3 regions of the Pediococcus damnosus genome follow, and region 2 is predicted to be linked to each of the others. Evidence: predicted binding sites of a transcription regulator. Region 2 holds the regulator's gene; each other region holds the start of a gene.
The links. The regulator CtsR, encoded in region 2, represses protease genes until heat stress. The targets are predictions, from matches to a motif close to TTGGTCAAAAAAGGTCAAANA.
Positions count from the first base shown of each region.

Region 1: ADU73_RS08490 (Bax inhibitor-1/YccA family protein) is a predicted target of CtsR. The motif match lies at 3,331-3,351, and genes of this name have one in related genera.
Region 3: ADU73_RS00920 (ATP-dependent Clp protease ATP-binding subunit) is a predicted target of CtsR. The motif match lies at 2,256-2,276, and genes of this name have one in related genera.

Region 1 covers NZ_CP012294.1:1,805,786-1,810,786, forward strand. Annotated here, with positions in the region: gene ADU73_RS08480 (DNA translocase FtsK) at 1-1,865, shown strand, start outside; gene murC (UDP-N-acetylmuramate--L-alanine ligase) at 1,937-3,268, shown strand; gene ADU73_RS08490 (Bax inhibitor-1/YccA family protein) at 3,418-4,122, shown strand; gene polA (DNA polymerase I) at 4,274-5,001, shown strand, end outside.
Region 2 covers NZ_CP012294.1:301,744-306,744, forward strand. Annotated here, with positions in the region: gene ADU73_RS01445 (ATP-dependent Clp protease ATP-binding subunit) at 1-2,391, opposite strand, end outside; gene ADU73_RS01450 (CtsR family transcriptional regulator) at 2,412-2,876, opposite strand; tRNA gene ADU73_RS01455 (tRNA-Pro) at 3,101-3,174, opposite strand; tRNA gene ADU73_RS01460 (tRNA-Pro) at 3,243-3,316, opposite strand; tRNA gene ADU73_RS01465 (tRNA-Arg) at 3,423-3,496, opposite strand; tRNA gene ADU73_RS01470 (tRNA-Leu) at 3,504-3,589, opposite strand; tRNA gene ADU73_RS01475 (tRNA-Gly) at 3,613-3,684, opposite strand; tRNA gene ADU73_RS01480 (tRNA-Thr) at 3,705-3,777, opposite strand; tRNA gene ADU73_RS01485 (tRNA-Leu) at 3,812-3,893, opposite strand; tRNA gene ADU73_RS01490 (tRNA-Lys) at 3,914-3,986, opposite strand; tRNA gene ADU73_RS01495 (tRNA-Val) at 3,989-4,061, opposite strand; gene serS (serine--tRNA ligase) at 4,167-5,001, opposite strand, start outside.
Region 3 covers NZ_CP012294.1:195,715-200,715, forward strand. Annotated here, with positions in the region: gene ptsP (phosphoenolpyruvate--protein phosphotransferase) at 1-1,440, opposite strand, end outside; gene ADU73_RS00910 (phosphocarrier protein HPr) at 1,440-1,706, opposite strand; gene ADU73_RS00915 (hypothetical protein) at 1,867-2,064, opposite strand; gene ADU73_RS00920 (ATP-dependent Clp protease ATP-binding subunit) at 2,313-4,556, shown strand; gene ADU73_RS00925 (LTA synthase family protein) at 4,653-5,001, opposite strand, start outside.

The DNA.
Region 1 (5,001 bases), 620 kb from region 2:
TTCTGCAACCCAAAGTTAAAAAGGAAGCAGTTGAACCTCCAGTGTTCAGTACATCCATGTCTGATATATCTGAACAAGTTCAAACTCAAGCGATTAGTTCTTCTTCATTTGCAACTGTAACAGTAAGTAAAAGCGCAGAAACTACTAAGAGTTCGCCAGTAACGGTTAATTCTTCAGCAGGCACTGCAAATTCAGTGAGTGCGAAACAAGAAAATGTACAATTAAGTAAAAGTACTTCTTTGTTAACAGGATCAACTGAACAGGGAGAAAATGTTGAACAAATTAGTAATGCGCAGCCTAAAATTGAAAAGACAGCAGATCCTGGTTTTTCTAGTGAAGCTCATTTCAAGGCGCGTCAAACTATGCACAGACCATCAGTTATGGCTAGTAGTTCAGTTACAACAGTAAGCAATGCAATTGAGACAGAGAATGCCCATGACGAGTCGGAGGGATATCAATTTCCACCAATGAGTTTGTTAAAACCACCAGTTAAACTGGATGCGGATTCGCAATCTGAATGGTTGCAAAATCAAGTGCAAAGTTTAGATGAAGCCTTAAGTGCTTTTGGTGTTAATGCCAAAGTGTCAAACTGGACGGTTGGCCCAACAGTTACGCAATTTCAAGTTGAGCTAGGGCGAGGCGTTAAAGTAAATAAAATCACAAATTTGGCAGATGATTTGAAATTACAGTTGGCAGCTAAGGATATTCGAATTGAAGCCCCAATTCCAGGGAAAAGTTCTGTTGGAATTGAAGTGCCTAATTTTAAATCCCGCCCGGTCATGTTGTCTGAGGTTTTAAACTCACCAGTTTTTGCGCAAAGTAAGTCACCTTTAACAATTGCTTTGGGGGTGGATCTATTTGGAAAACCGCGAGTTTATGATTTGAGGAAAATGCCACATGGGTTGATTGCTGGGGCCACGGGTTCTGGTAAGAGCGTTTTTATTAACAGCTTGCTAATTTCAATTCTCTACAAAGCAACACCACGTCAAGTTCGTTTACTTTTGATTGATCCCAAAACGGTTGAATTAGCACCATATAACGATCTTCCCCATTTGTTGGCACCCGTTATTTCTGATCCTAAATCGGCCTCTGCGGCTTTAAAATGGGTAACTAATGAAATGGACGAGCGTTATGAAAAATTAGCCGCTGCAGGAGTGCGTAATATCGAGCAATATAATACAAAGGCCGAAACAACTGGTCATGCGGCTGATTATCTGCCTTACATAGTTGTGATTATTGACGAGCTGGCAGACTTAATGATGGTGGCAGCTTCAGAGGTTCAGGATTATATTGTCCGAATTACACAGAAAGCCCGAGCTGCTGGTATTCATCTAATTATTGCCACGCAACGACCAAGTGTGGACGTGGTTACGGGTCTGATTAAGAATAATATTCCTACGCGAGTTGCGTTTATGGTTTCTAGTCAAATCGATTCACGCACAATATTGGATCATAGCGGAGCAGAACGGTTACTAGGACGAGGTGATATGCTATTCCTTGGCAATGGTGATAGTACCCCAATCCGATTGCAGGGGTCCTATGTAGATGGTGAAATTGATCAAATTACGGATTTTATTCGTGCAGAATCAAAGCCACACTATGAATTCGATCCAGAATCTTTAAAAAAACAAGTACAAGAAACGGATGAGCAAGATGAATTAATGCCAGATGTTTTAGAGTATTTGGCGGATGAAGATACGATTTCTACTTCTAAGTTGCAGCGGGTTTTTTCGATTGGCTATAATCATGCAGCTACGATTATCGACCAATTGGAAGCTCAAGGTGATATTTCAGAAGCAAAAGGATCCAAACCACGTGAAGTGTATTTTACTCAAGCAGATTTGAAAAAGATTCATGATAGTTAAATGTGATTTGAGGTATACCTGAATTTTTAATGTGGTAAACTATTAACAAAACTGATAAAGAGGAAGAGAAAATGGATAACACGACGACTTATTATTTTATAGGTATAAAGGGTTCCGGAATGAGTTCATTAGCATTGATTTTGCATGATGAAGGATATCACGTGAAGGGATCAGATATTACCAAATATACGTTTACGCAACGAGGATTGGAAAAGGCCGGGATTGAAGTTTTGCCCTTCGATGAAGCCAACATTACAGAAGGGTTAACGGTTATTGCTGGGAATGCGTTTACGGATGATCATCCTGAGATAAAAAAAGCGCGGGCAATGGGTTTACCTGTCACACGTTACCATGAATTTCTAGGCAAAATGTTACCTGGTTATACAAGTATCGGAGTGGCAGGTTCACATGGCAAAACGAGTACAACTGGGCTTCTTTCTCACGTTTTGAGTGGTGTTGCGCCAACTAGTTATTTAATTGGTGATGGGACTGGAAAAGGGACACCTAATGCCCGTTTCTTCGTGTTTGAAGCTGATGAATACCGTCGTCATTTTATGGCTTATCATCCAGATTACATGATTATGACTAACATTGACTTTGATCATCCCGATTATTTCACTGGAATAGAAGATGTTTATCAGGCCTTTCAAGATGCTTCTCAACAAGTTAAAAAGGGAATTTTTGCTTGGGGTGATGATAAGAATTTGCGGCGTTTGCATGCAGATGTGCCTATTTACTATTATGGAACAGGTAAAAATGATGATTTTCAGGCTCGTGATATTAAACGAACAACTGAAGGATCAGAATATGATGTTTATCATGGAGATGAATATCTGGGCCATTTTCATATTCACTTATTTGGTGAACATAATGTATTAAATAGTTTAGCAGTAATTGCGGTTGCTTATTTTGAAAAAGTTAATTTGGAAGAAATTAAAGATGAATTGTTAAACTTTAAAGGGGTTAAACGCCGCTTTTCAGAAAAGAAAGTTGCTGACATGACGATCATCGATGATTATGCGCATCATCCTTCTGAAATTAAAGCAACTTTGGATGCTGCTCGTCAGAAATATCCAGAAAAGGAAATCATTGCTGTTTTTCAGCCACATACATTCAGTCGAACCATTGCCCTTTTGGATGACTTTGCCAAAAGCTTGAATTTAGCAGATAAGGTTTATTTAACTGATATCTTTAGTTCTGCACGTGAAAAGAGTGGAAAAATTTCGTCTGCTGACTTGGCTGCGAAGATTAATAAGGGTGGTGAGATTCTTCAAGCAGATAATATGTCGCCACTGTTGGATTATCATGATGCCGTGGTTGTCTTTATGGGTGCCGGGGATGTTCAACGATATGAGAAATCTTATGAGGAATTACTCAGCAATTTAAGCTTTAAAAATAACTAATGAAATGATTTAAAAGAAGGCTTTCTGAGCACCTAGTAGAGGAAACTAGAAACCTGCAAAATGTTTTGACTAGTTCTGACCTTTTTCACTTGATTCAACTTTTTAATCTGATAAAATGTATACAAATTAAAAGAAAGAGGGAATTGGGTATGCAAGAACCGCGAAACATAGTTAATACTGAGGTAGGCCTCAGTAGTTTTATGACAAGAATGTACGGATTTATGGGATACGCCGTGGCTTTGTCTGCCATTGTTGCCTATCTCAGTGGTGTGACGTTTAGGGCTCAAATTATGCCAGTTCTTAGCGGTCATCCGTTTATATTCTTATTTATTTTAATTGGATTAATGATCTTTAGTTCAGCCGCAACTGGTAAGGCAATGCAAAGTGCGGGGATGAGTTTTACAGTTTTAAGCTTATTCTCCTTGTTTTTCGGGTTAGAATTTTCGTTTATCTTTTTAACGTTTAACTTGCCTACAATTACTGCTGCATTTGTTTCAGCATCGATTACGTTTATATCGATGTCCGCAATTGGGGCCATGACGCATAAAGACATGAGCAAAATAGGTAATCAGCTTTTTGCTGCGTTAATTGCGTTGTTGGTAGTTATGGTCATTAATATTTTTTTGAGAAGTCCTGTGATTAACTACTTGTTCTCTTTTGTTGGAGTTATCATTTTTGCAGGATTATCGATGACAGATACGAACAAAATGAAGAGTTTATATCTGCAATACGGAGATCAAGTTTCGCTAACAGGATTGGCAATTCAAGGATCTTTAACCTTGTATTTGGATTTCTTGAACTTATTCCAGTTCTTGTTAGAAATCTTTGGTGGTTTCAATGGAAATCGAGACTAACTATAATTTGCCCTAAAAACGACTAATTAACTCGAAAGAGAAGATTAGCCGTTTTTATTTTAAATAACTTTCCAGAAAAAATTGAGAGATCATTAGTATAATAAGGTGGTCCGATTTGTTAGAATAGAAGTATGACTACTAAGGAGAAAATATGGCCTCAAAAAAATTACTTTTAATCGATGGAAATAGTGTCGCGTTTAGAGCCTTCTTTGCGCTTCACAATGTGCTGAGCAAATTTACAAATCAAGATGGATTACACACTAATGCAATTTATGGATTCAATAAAATGCTCGATCATATTTTAGAAATTGTGGAACCGACAGATGCTTTAGTTGCTTTTGATGCCGGGAAAACAACTTTCAGAACTGAAATGTATGACAATTATAAGGGTGGACGTTCTAAAACACCTCCCGAACTTTCAGAACAAATGCCCTATTTACGTGAACTCTTAAAGGCATATGGAATTAAATCTTATGAATTAGCTAATTATGAAGCCGATGATATTATCGGAACCCTTTCTCGAGAAGCGGAAGAGGCTGGGTTTGAAACCACAATTGTAACTGGAGATCGTGATTTAACCCAGCTTTCTAGTGAAAAGACGACGGTTTCTGTCACGGTTAAAGGAGTTAGTGAAGTTGAACACTATACACCCGAGCATGTGCAAGAAAAGTTAGGATTAAAACCGGCTCAAATTATTGATATGAAAGGGTTAGCGGGAGATACTTCTGATAATTATCCTGGAGTTACAAAAATTGGTGAAAAGACAGCAATCAAATTATTGCAAAAGTATGATTCGGTCGAGGGTGTCTATGAACATGTAGACGAAATGAAAACCTCAAAAATGAAAGAACATTTGATTGCAGATCGCGATAATGCTTT
Region 2 (5,001 bases):
AGCCTGTCCAGAAAGCATCAATTCACTTAACTTATCTTCGACTTGTGTTTGGAAAGCTCGTCGGATTGGACGGGCACCGTATTCTGGATCAAATCCAGCTTTCGCAACGACATCAATCGCAGCCGGTGTAATCTTAACGGTCATCCCCTGGTCCGCAACTCGTTTAAGAATTTGTCGCGACATCAATTTTACAATGCGATGGAGTTGAGGGCGAGTCAATGAATGGAAAATAATTGTTTCGTCAATTCGATTTAAAAATTCTGGACGGAAACTTTGCTTGAGAACTTCTCGAATTTTAGATGACATTGCAGCATAGTCTTGACTTGCATCTTTCGCACCAAAACCAACCGATTTCTCATCTCTGAGCGCAGTTGCTCCCAAATTTGACGTCATAATCAGAATTGTATTTCGAAAATCAACTTTGTGTCCTTTAGAATCAGTCAAATAGCCATCATCTAATACCTGTAAAAGAATGTTGAACACATCTGGATGAGCCTTTTCAACTTCATCAAATAGAACTACGGAATACGGCTTTTGACGAACTCGTTCAGTCAGCTGACCACCTTCATCGTACCCAACATAACCAGGTGCGGATCCGATCAAACGACTCGTACTATAACGTTCCATATATTCCGACATATCAATTCGAATCATGTTGTCTTCAGAACCAAACATCGCCTCAGCCAATGCTTTGGCCAGTTCGGTCTTTCCAACCCCAGTTGGTCCTAAAAACATGAAAGAACCAATGGGACGACCCGGATCTTTTAGGCCACTTCGAGCCCGTCTAATTGCTCTTGAAACCGCCGAAACTGCTTCGTCTTGTCCAATGACTCGTTTATGCAGAATAGATTCCAGATTAACTAATCGGTCACTTTCAGTCTTTTGCAATTGCGTCAACGGTACTCCCGTCCACTCTGAAACAACTTGCGCAATGTCTTCAGCTGTTTCCTTTAATTGATACTTAGGCTTTTTGTCATCTGTTTGGTCGGCTGCCTGAGCCTTTTCGATCTTGCTACGCAGCTTTTCTTCTTTAATTCTGATTTGCTGAGCTTTTTCAAAGTCTTGAACCTCAATGGCAGCTTCTTTTTCATTTGTCAAATCCTGTAACTTAGTTTCTGAACTTGATTTCTGACTTTTTCCCATGTGATCAATTCTAACTTTTGCGGCAGCTTCGTCCATTAAATCGATTGCTTTGTCAGGTAAAAAGCGATCACTAATATATCGATTTGACAATGAAACAGCTTGTTTAATTGCCTCATCCGTAATCTCTACGTGATGATGCTCTTCATATTTAGGTCGTAACCCGCGCAAAATCTGAACTGATTCTTCTGCAGTAGGCTCATCAACCTCAACTTTAGCAAACCGTCGTTCTAAAGCGGCATCGGTCTCAATATATTTTTGATATTCATTAAGGGTTGTTGCCCCAATTGTTTGCAACTCACCACGTGCTAACGCAGGTTTCAAAATATTAGAAGCATCAATTGCGCCTTCAGCCCCACCGGCTCCGATCAACGTGTGCAATTCATCAATAAACAAGACAACGTGCCCATCTTCATGAATTTCGTCAATTACTTTTTTCAGCCGATCTTCAAACTCACCACGATATTTTGTGCCTGCCACAAGTGAACCCATGTCAAGCGCCATTAATCGCTTACTAGCAAGATCTTCAGGGACATCACCATCAATCATTCGTTGCGCAAGCCCCTCTGCAATTGCGGTCTTCCCCACTCCGGGTTCGCCAATTAACACAGGATTATTCTTTGTACGCCGACTTAAAATCTGAATGACCCGTTTAACCTCTTTATCACGGCCAACCACGGGATCAATTTTACCTTCTTGAGCCATTTGTGTCATATTACGGGCAACGGAATCAAGGGTTGGTGTCCCTTGTGGCTTACTAGCGCCGCGCCGTGTTTGAGCCTGGTTTTGCCGTAATTGCGCTGAAGCACTAACACCAAGTTTGCGTAAAATAACCTTGCGCGTTTGAGCAAGATCCATATCTAGACTAATTAAGATTCTTGATGATAAAATATTTTCATCACTCAAAAGTGCCAGCAATAAATGCTCAGTACCAATTTTAGCAGCGCCTAATCGTTTAGCCTCATCACCAGCCAGCGCCAAAACTTCTTTGGCCTTTGGTGAATAAGGTAAATAATCATTAGCGCCCATATTTTTTAATGTCCCATATCCAGTAAAACGTTCAATTTCTTCCACAATATCTGTTTCGGTAACTGAAAACTGTTGAAAGACTTTATAAGCAATCCCATTTTTTTCTATCGCTAGGGCCAACAATAAATGTTCCGTTCCTACTGCTTGATGTTTAAAACGTTTAGCTTGTTCCTGAGAAATAGCCAATACGTTTTTTGCACTTGGTGTAAATAAGTTATCCACGCTAACACCCTACTTTCTTTTTAGCTTTCATACCGTAAACGATTTAAAACTGCAATCAAAATTCTTGCTCGTAACTGATCTTCTTCATCACGATCGCTCATCGCTAACGTTTTCTTATCAATCGCTGCCAAAACCAAATTGCCTTCCCGTTTATCAATTACGTCGTCTTCATATAAACTTTTTACAATCGAAATTGCATCACGCTGATTGATGGAGTCACCAATGACTTGAATAAGTGTATCTAAAACATCCAAATCATCAAGTAATTTGACTTTTTCAATCCGAATATAGCCACCGCCACCGCGCTTGCTTTCTACTACATAACCATTTTGAATCGTAAAACGAGTTTTAATTACGTAATTAATCTGTGAGGGTACAACATCAAACAAGTCAGCGATTTCCGAGCGCCGAATCTCAATTTCCTCTGAATCAGCTAAAATTTGTTTTAAATATTTTTCAATGATATCGGAAATATTTTGACTCATCTCGCACACCCTTTCTTACATCTCTGACTAATGTTGACTTTCATTATACGAAACTCTCATAAAAAAGCAAAGTTTTTTAACTTTCTCGCGGGATTGGGTCTCTTTAACTGTAAATTTTGATTGCAATCTAATTCAGTCTGCCCCTAAAAACTTTTTAAATCCAAAAAATGGATAATAAAAAATCGCGAAATCAAATGATCTCACGACTTTCTTATTATCCATTATCGGGAAAACAGGATTTGAACCTGCGACCCCCACGTCCCGAACGTGGTGCTCTACCAAGCTGAGCTACTTCCCGTTTTGGTAAATAACTTTAAGTGGTTAGTTTTAACGTCAGGGCACCTTTTCCACCGTTCAAGTGCTTAATCGGGAAGACAGGATTCGAACCTGCGACCCCCTGGTCCCAAACCAGGTGCTCTACCAAGCTGAGCTACTTCCCGCTCATATTATCAATCTAATTAAAATGCCAACATGTAAAAGTTACAGTTGGCATTTTAAACTTATTCAGTCTACTGATTCTAAACCAGCAAGCTTCCATAATATTGATGCACCCAGTAGGAGTCGAACCTACAACCTTCTGATTCGTAGTCAGACACTCTATCCAATTGCGCTATGGGTGCTTATTAATGCCGAGGACCGGGATCGAACCGGTACGGTCATCACTGACCGCAGGATTTTAAGTCCTGTGCGTCTGCCAATTCCGCCACCCCGGCAATGCTTGTAGTTAAACCTACAAAGCGGAAGACGAGATTCGAACTCGCGACCCCCACCATGGCAAGGTGATGTTCTACCACTGAACTACTTCCGCAAAGCTATTAAATTGGTGAATGCCGACTAGAGGATTCGAACCTCCGACCCCCTGTTTACAAAACAGATGCTCTGCCAACTGAGCTAAGTCGGCTAATCAATAATTAATAAAAGTTATTAATTAGAAGTGCGGGCGAAGGGACTCGAACCCTTACATCTTTCGATACAAGAACCTAAATCTTGCGCGTCTGCCAATTCCGCCACGCCCGCAATGCTTATATATTTGTAAATGAGCCGTGACAGTCTCGAACTGTCGACCCTCTGATTAAAAGTCAGATGCTCTACCAACTGAGCTAACGGCTCAATGGAGGATACAGGGCTCGAACCTGTGACCCTCTGCTTGTAAGGCAGACGCTCTCCCAACTGAGCTAATCCTCCATCACACGACAACTACATAATATTATCATTGACGCCCACTAATTGTCAATAACATTTTATAGTTGTCGCAAAAAAATTATTAATCAATTAAACGATCCCTAGGTTTTACTTAGTGATTTTTGTTAAACCACCCATATATGGAATTAGGACTTCAGGAATCGTCACTGAGCCATCCTCATTTTGATAATTTTCTAAAATAGCTGCTACGGTACGGCCAACTGCTAAACCAGAACCATTCAGCGTGTGCACGTACTGTAATTTACCATCATCATCCCGATATCTAATTTTGGCACGACGGGCTTGGAAATCTGTACAGTTTGAGCAACTTGAAATTTCCCGATACATATTTTGAGCAGGAATCCAAACTTCTAAGTCATGCGTCATTGCAGCCGTAAAACTCATATCACTGGTTGTTAAAGTAATCACATGATATGGCAATTTCAAAAGCTTCAATAAACTTTCGGCCTGATTCGTTAATTTTTCGAGCTCATCCCATGAATCTTCAGGTTTAGTGAATTTTACCATTTCTACTTTATTAAACTGATGCATCCGGATTAACCCTCGGGTATCTCGACCCGCACTTCCCGCTTCTGAACGGAAGGCTGGTGATAAGGCCGTTTCATTAATTGGCAGCGCATCGGCATCTAAAATTTCGTTACGGTGAAAGTTAACTAGTGGAACTTCTGCAGTAGGAATTAAGGTTAAATCACTGTCTTGAATTTCATATCCTGCATGAGTTTCCTTAAACTTAGGAAATTGACCAGTGCCAAACATAGATTCTTCATTAACCATGTATGGTGTGATCATTTCGGTATAACCCGCTTTAACATTTTGATCTAAGAAAAAGTTATACACAGCCCGTTCAAGTCTTGCACCCAGCCCAACGTAATAAACAAATCGGCTCCCCGAAACTTTAGCTGCTCGTTCAAAATCTAAAATG
Region 3 (5,001 bases), 110 kb from region 2:
ATTATATGGTTGATAGAGATAAGCTACTTTTTCGTTACCACGGTCAGCAGCAAATGAGTATTGGATCAAATCATTAGTACCAATACTAAAGAAATCCACATACTTAGCTAACTTGTCTGCAATAACTGCAGCAGCAGGAATTTCCATCATCATACCAACTTGAATGTTTTCACCGATCTTAGTACCAGCCTTTACCATCTTTTGTTTTTCATCTTCAAAAATAGCTTTAGCTTTCTTAAACTCAGCAACAGTTGCAATCATTGGGAACATGATGGCCAATTTTCCGTATGCAGATGCACGTAATAATGCGCGCAACTGGGTTCGGAATAAATCGGTTCGATCAAGACTGATTCGAATAGCACGATAGCCTAAGAATGGGTTCATTTCTTTTGGAAGTGGCAAGTATGGTAACTGCTTGTCTCCACCAATATCCATTGTCCGGACAACAACTTGTTTGCCCTTCATACCTTCTACAACGGCCTTGTATGCTTTAAACTGGTCATCTTCACTTGGAAGCTCACTAGCATCCATATACAAGAACTCAGAACGAAATAGGCCAACTGCTTCAGCGCCATTATCAACAACACCCTTAATATCATCTGGTGTTCCAATATTAGCTGCTAAGTCAAAGTGAACGCCATCTTTGGACAAAGTTTTTTCGTCACGAAGTTTATCCCACTCAAGTTTTTGAGCCACAAAATCTTTTTGCATCTTGTTATATTTAGTAATTTGATCAGCATCAGGATCAACAATTGCTGATCCATGAATACCATCAATAATAACAGTATCGCCAGATTTAATTTCTGTCGTCGCCTTTTCACTTCCAACAACCGCTGGAATTTCAAGTGTTCGAGACATGATAGCTGAATGTGAAGTTCTTCCTCCAATATCAGTAATAAATCCTTTAACATACTTACGATCAAGCTGAGCAGTATCGCTTGGTGTTAAATCATGCGCCACGATAACAACTTCAGAATCAATCAAAGCTGGATTAGGTAACTTAACACCTAATAGATGACTCATTACACGCTTTGTGACGTCTCGGATATCTCCGGCACGTTCTTGCATGTACTGGTTATCAGTCATAGCTTCAAATGTTTCGATAAAGCCATCTGTTACATCCTTCAATGCTTGTTCTGCATTAACAGAATCGTTCTTGATCTTGTCTTCAATATTCCCAATCAATTCAGGGTCGGAGAGAATCGTAATGTGTGCTTCAAATACCTCGGCTTCATCCTCTCCAAGATTTTCAGCAGCTTTACTTTTGATTAACTCTAATTCTGATTTAGATGCGTCTAAAGCATCATGAAGACGCTTAATTTCGGCATCTGGATCATCAATTGTTTTCTTATCAAATGACAGATCAGGGTCGACAAGCATGTATGCTTTCGCAATTGCAACGCCATCACTGGCAGCAATTCCCTTCAATTCTTTTGTCATTAGTCAGAAAGTCCTTCCTTTTTCATTGTGTCTGCGAGTGCTTCAATTGCTTCTTTTGCATCATCGCCGTCAGCAGAAACTGTTACATCAGCATTCTGACCAACACCCAATGACATTACACCCATAATAGACTTCAAATTAACTGCCTTGTCTTTGTATGTTAATTTGACATCAGCATTAAATTTGCTAGCTGCCTGTACTAATAAAGTAGCTGGACGAGCATGAATACCTGTTTCTGCAATAATATGAAAGTCACGTGTTTCCATTATAATCGATCTCCTTTAAAATATATAAGATTTGGTAAGGGCTTTCTTTTCATAGAAAAAATAAATAACCATTTATTCTTTAACAAATAATTAGCCTTTCCCATTGATAATAGCAATTTCTGGAAATTATTACAAGCCCTTTCACGAATTTTAAATAAAATTAAGATTTACCGTTTTCATCACCTTCAAAATGGTAGACCACTTTTCCGTTTTTTTGAGCTTTACCAATAATTCTTTTCCGTTGCTCATACTTCATATAAATAGGTTGAAAAGCTGGAAATTCATCAGCTTCAACTGTTAATTCCTTTATACTACCCTGCCGAAGCTGCTCTAACAGGTTCGAAAAGTCTCGTGCCATTTAACCACCTACCTTTTTTAATAAATCTAGTTTAGCCGATATCCTTCAAAAGTTCAAACATTGGCACTCATGTCATTAAAGTGCTAATATAATTTTGTGGGCAGTAAAGTGCCTGGTAATGCAATTCTATCAGGCATAGTTTTTTAAAACAAATTGCTTGCACAAATCATGAAGCGAGTTATAATGTGTTCATGGTCAAAGTTGGTCAAACTTTTTAAAGCTTTGACTTTGCGAAAGGAGATCGCAAGATGTTATGTCAAAATTGTCGTAAAAATGAAGCAACGATCCACCTGCACGTTAATGTTAACGGTCAGCAGCGTCAGATCGATCTTTGTCAAAATTGCTATCAACTTCTAAAACAACAAGAAGGTAATAATTTTGGAAATGGAGGTGCTATGAATATGGCACAAGACCCATTCGGATTTGGAAATCTAGATGACATTTTCCGTGCTATGCAAAATGGTAACGTTGAAAATGCTCAGAACTTTAACCAACAAGTTCCCCCTACCCAACCAAGTGGTCCCACTGATAATAATAATGGTGGTACCCGCCAAAATGGCCAGGGTGGCTTGCTAGCTCAGTATGGTTTGAACCTAACTGATTTAGCAAAACAAGGAAAAATCGACCCAGTAATCGGCCGTGATTCAGAAATCTCAAGGGTTATTGAAATATTGAATCGACGGACGAAAAACAATCCAGTTTTAATTGGTGAAGCAGGTGTTGGTAAAACAGCAGTTGTGGAAGGCCTAGCTGAAAAGATTGTGGCAGGCGATGTTCCTCAAAAATTAATTAATAAGAAAATTATTCGTTTAGACGTTGTATCACTCGTTCAAGGAACTGGGATTAGAGGTCAGTTTGAACAACGAATGCAACAACTTATGAAAGAAGTTGAAAAAAATAAGGATGTTATCGTCTTTATTGATGAAATTCATGAAATTGTTGGTGCTGGTAATGCAGAAGGTGGTATGGACGCCGGCAACGTTTTGAAGCCTGCTTTGGCTCGTGGCGATTTCCAACTTGTTGGAGCTACAACTTCAACCGAATATCGAGACATTGAAAAAGATGCCGCCCTTGCTCGTCGTTTACAACCCGTTCAGGTTGATGAACCAAGCGTTGAAGCATCTATTAAGATTTTAAAGGGAATTCAAAAGAAATACGAAGATTATCACCATGTTCATTACACAGATAAAGCTATCGAAGCAGCCGCAAAGCTGTCCAAGCGATACATTCAAGATCGGTTCTTACCGGATAAGGCAATTGACTTACTCGATGAAACTGGTTCTAAAAAGAATTTAACAATTAATACTGTTGATCCCAACACAATCCAGCAAAAGATTGATAATGCTGAAAAGTATAAACAGGATGCAACAAAAGCAGAAGATTACGAAAAGGCTGCTTACTATCGTGATCAAGTTGCCAAGTTAGAGAAATCAAAATCTGGCGCATCGAAAAAAGATGAAATTCCAACTGTTACAGAAAAAGATATGGAACAAATCATTGAAGAACAAACTAACATCCCAGTTGGTGAACTTCAAAAACGTGAACAAGAACAACTCCAGAATCTTAGTGGCGATTTAAGTTCAAAGGTAATTGGACAAGATGAAGCTGTCAACAAGATTGCCCGGGCCATCCGTCGAAACCGAATTGGTTTAAATGGGACTGGTCGTCCAATTGGTTCCTTCCTATTCGTCGGCCCTACCGGAGTTGGTAAAACAGAATTAGCTAAACAATTAGCTAAGGAACTCTTTGGATCTGAGGATTCCATGATTCGGTTTGACATGAGTGAGTACATGGAACCACATTCAATTTCTAAATTAATTGGTTCACCCCCTGGCTATGTTGGCTACGAAGAAGCCGGCCAATTAACTGAACAAGTTCGTCGTCATCCCTATAGCTTGATCCTCCTTGATGAAATTGAAAAGGCTCATCCGGATGTTATGCACATGTTTCTGCAGATTCTTGACGATGGCCGTTTGACTGATTCACAAGGTCGAACAGTAAGCTTTAAAGATACAATCATTATCATGACTTCGAATGCTGGAAGTGGCGATGCGGAAGCTGATGTTGGTTTCGGTGCTGCTGCCAAGGGCAAAACTCATTCCGTTTTAGACAAGTTAGGTAATTACTTCAAGCCAGAATTCCTAAATCGGTTTGATGATATTGTAGAATTCAATTCACTCACAAAGGAAAATCTAATGAAGATTGTTGACTTGATGGTTGGCGATGTCAATAAAATGTTAGCCGTTCAAGGCTTACACGTTCATGTGACAGAACCAGTTGAAGAGAAATTAGTCGAATTAGGTTATAATCCAAAAATGGGTGCCCGACCATTACGTCGTGTCATCCAAGAGCAAATTGAAGATCGAATTGCTGATTATTATCTTGATCATGCGGATGCAAAGAACCTGGTTGCAAAAATTACAGACGGCGAGATTACGTTGACAACAGAAGATAACACTCCTGCTAAAACAACTGAAGATTCAAAAGCCTAATAAATCAAATTCAAAGAACCAAGTCAACTTATGACTTGGTTCTTTTTTATAGCTAAAAAAAGGAGACCGGAATTTTTATTTCCGGTCTCCTTTGGTTTATTTAGATGAAGAAGATGATGAGCTCGAACTACCACTATCATCACTACTACTGCTACTAGAACTTTCACCCTTTAATTCAGGTGCATCAGTCTTATAGAGATCCTCTGTTGACTTTCCCTTGTTTTCTTTTAATAGACTTGTTGGTTTCTTATTTTGCGCTTCACTTAATTCCTTCAGTGCAGCAGACTTTTTATAATTATAATCCGATTTATCTACGGTCTTAAACCAGCTTTGTTTAGAGAACCGAAGTAAATCACCATTAATCACCGAATCAGATAACGACAGTTCTTTATTGACGTAATCCTGAATCTTATCAACTTCTTTTTTCTCAGTTTCCGTCTTATCG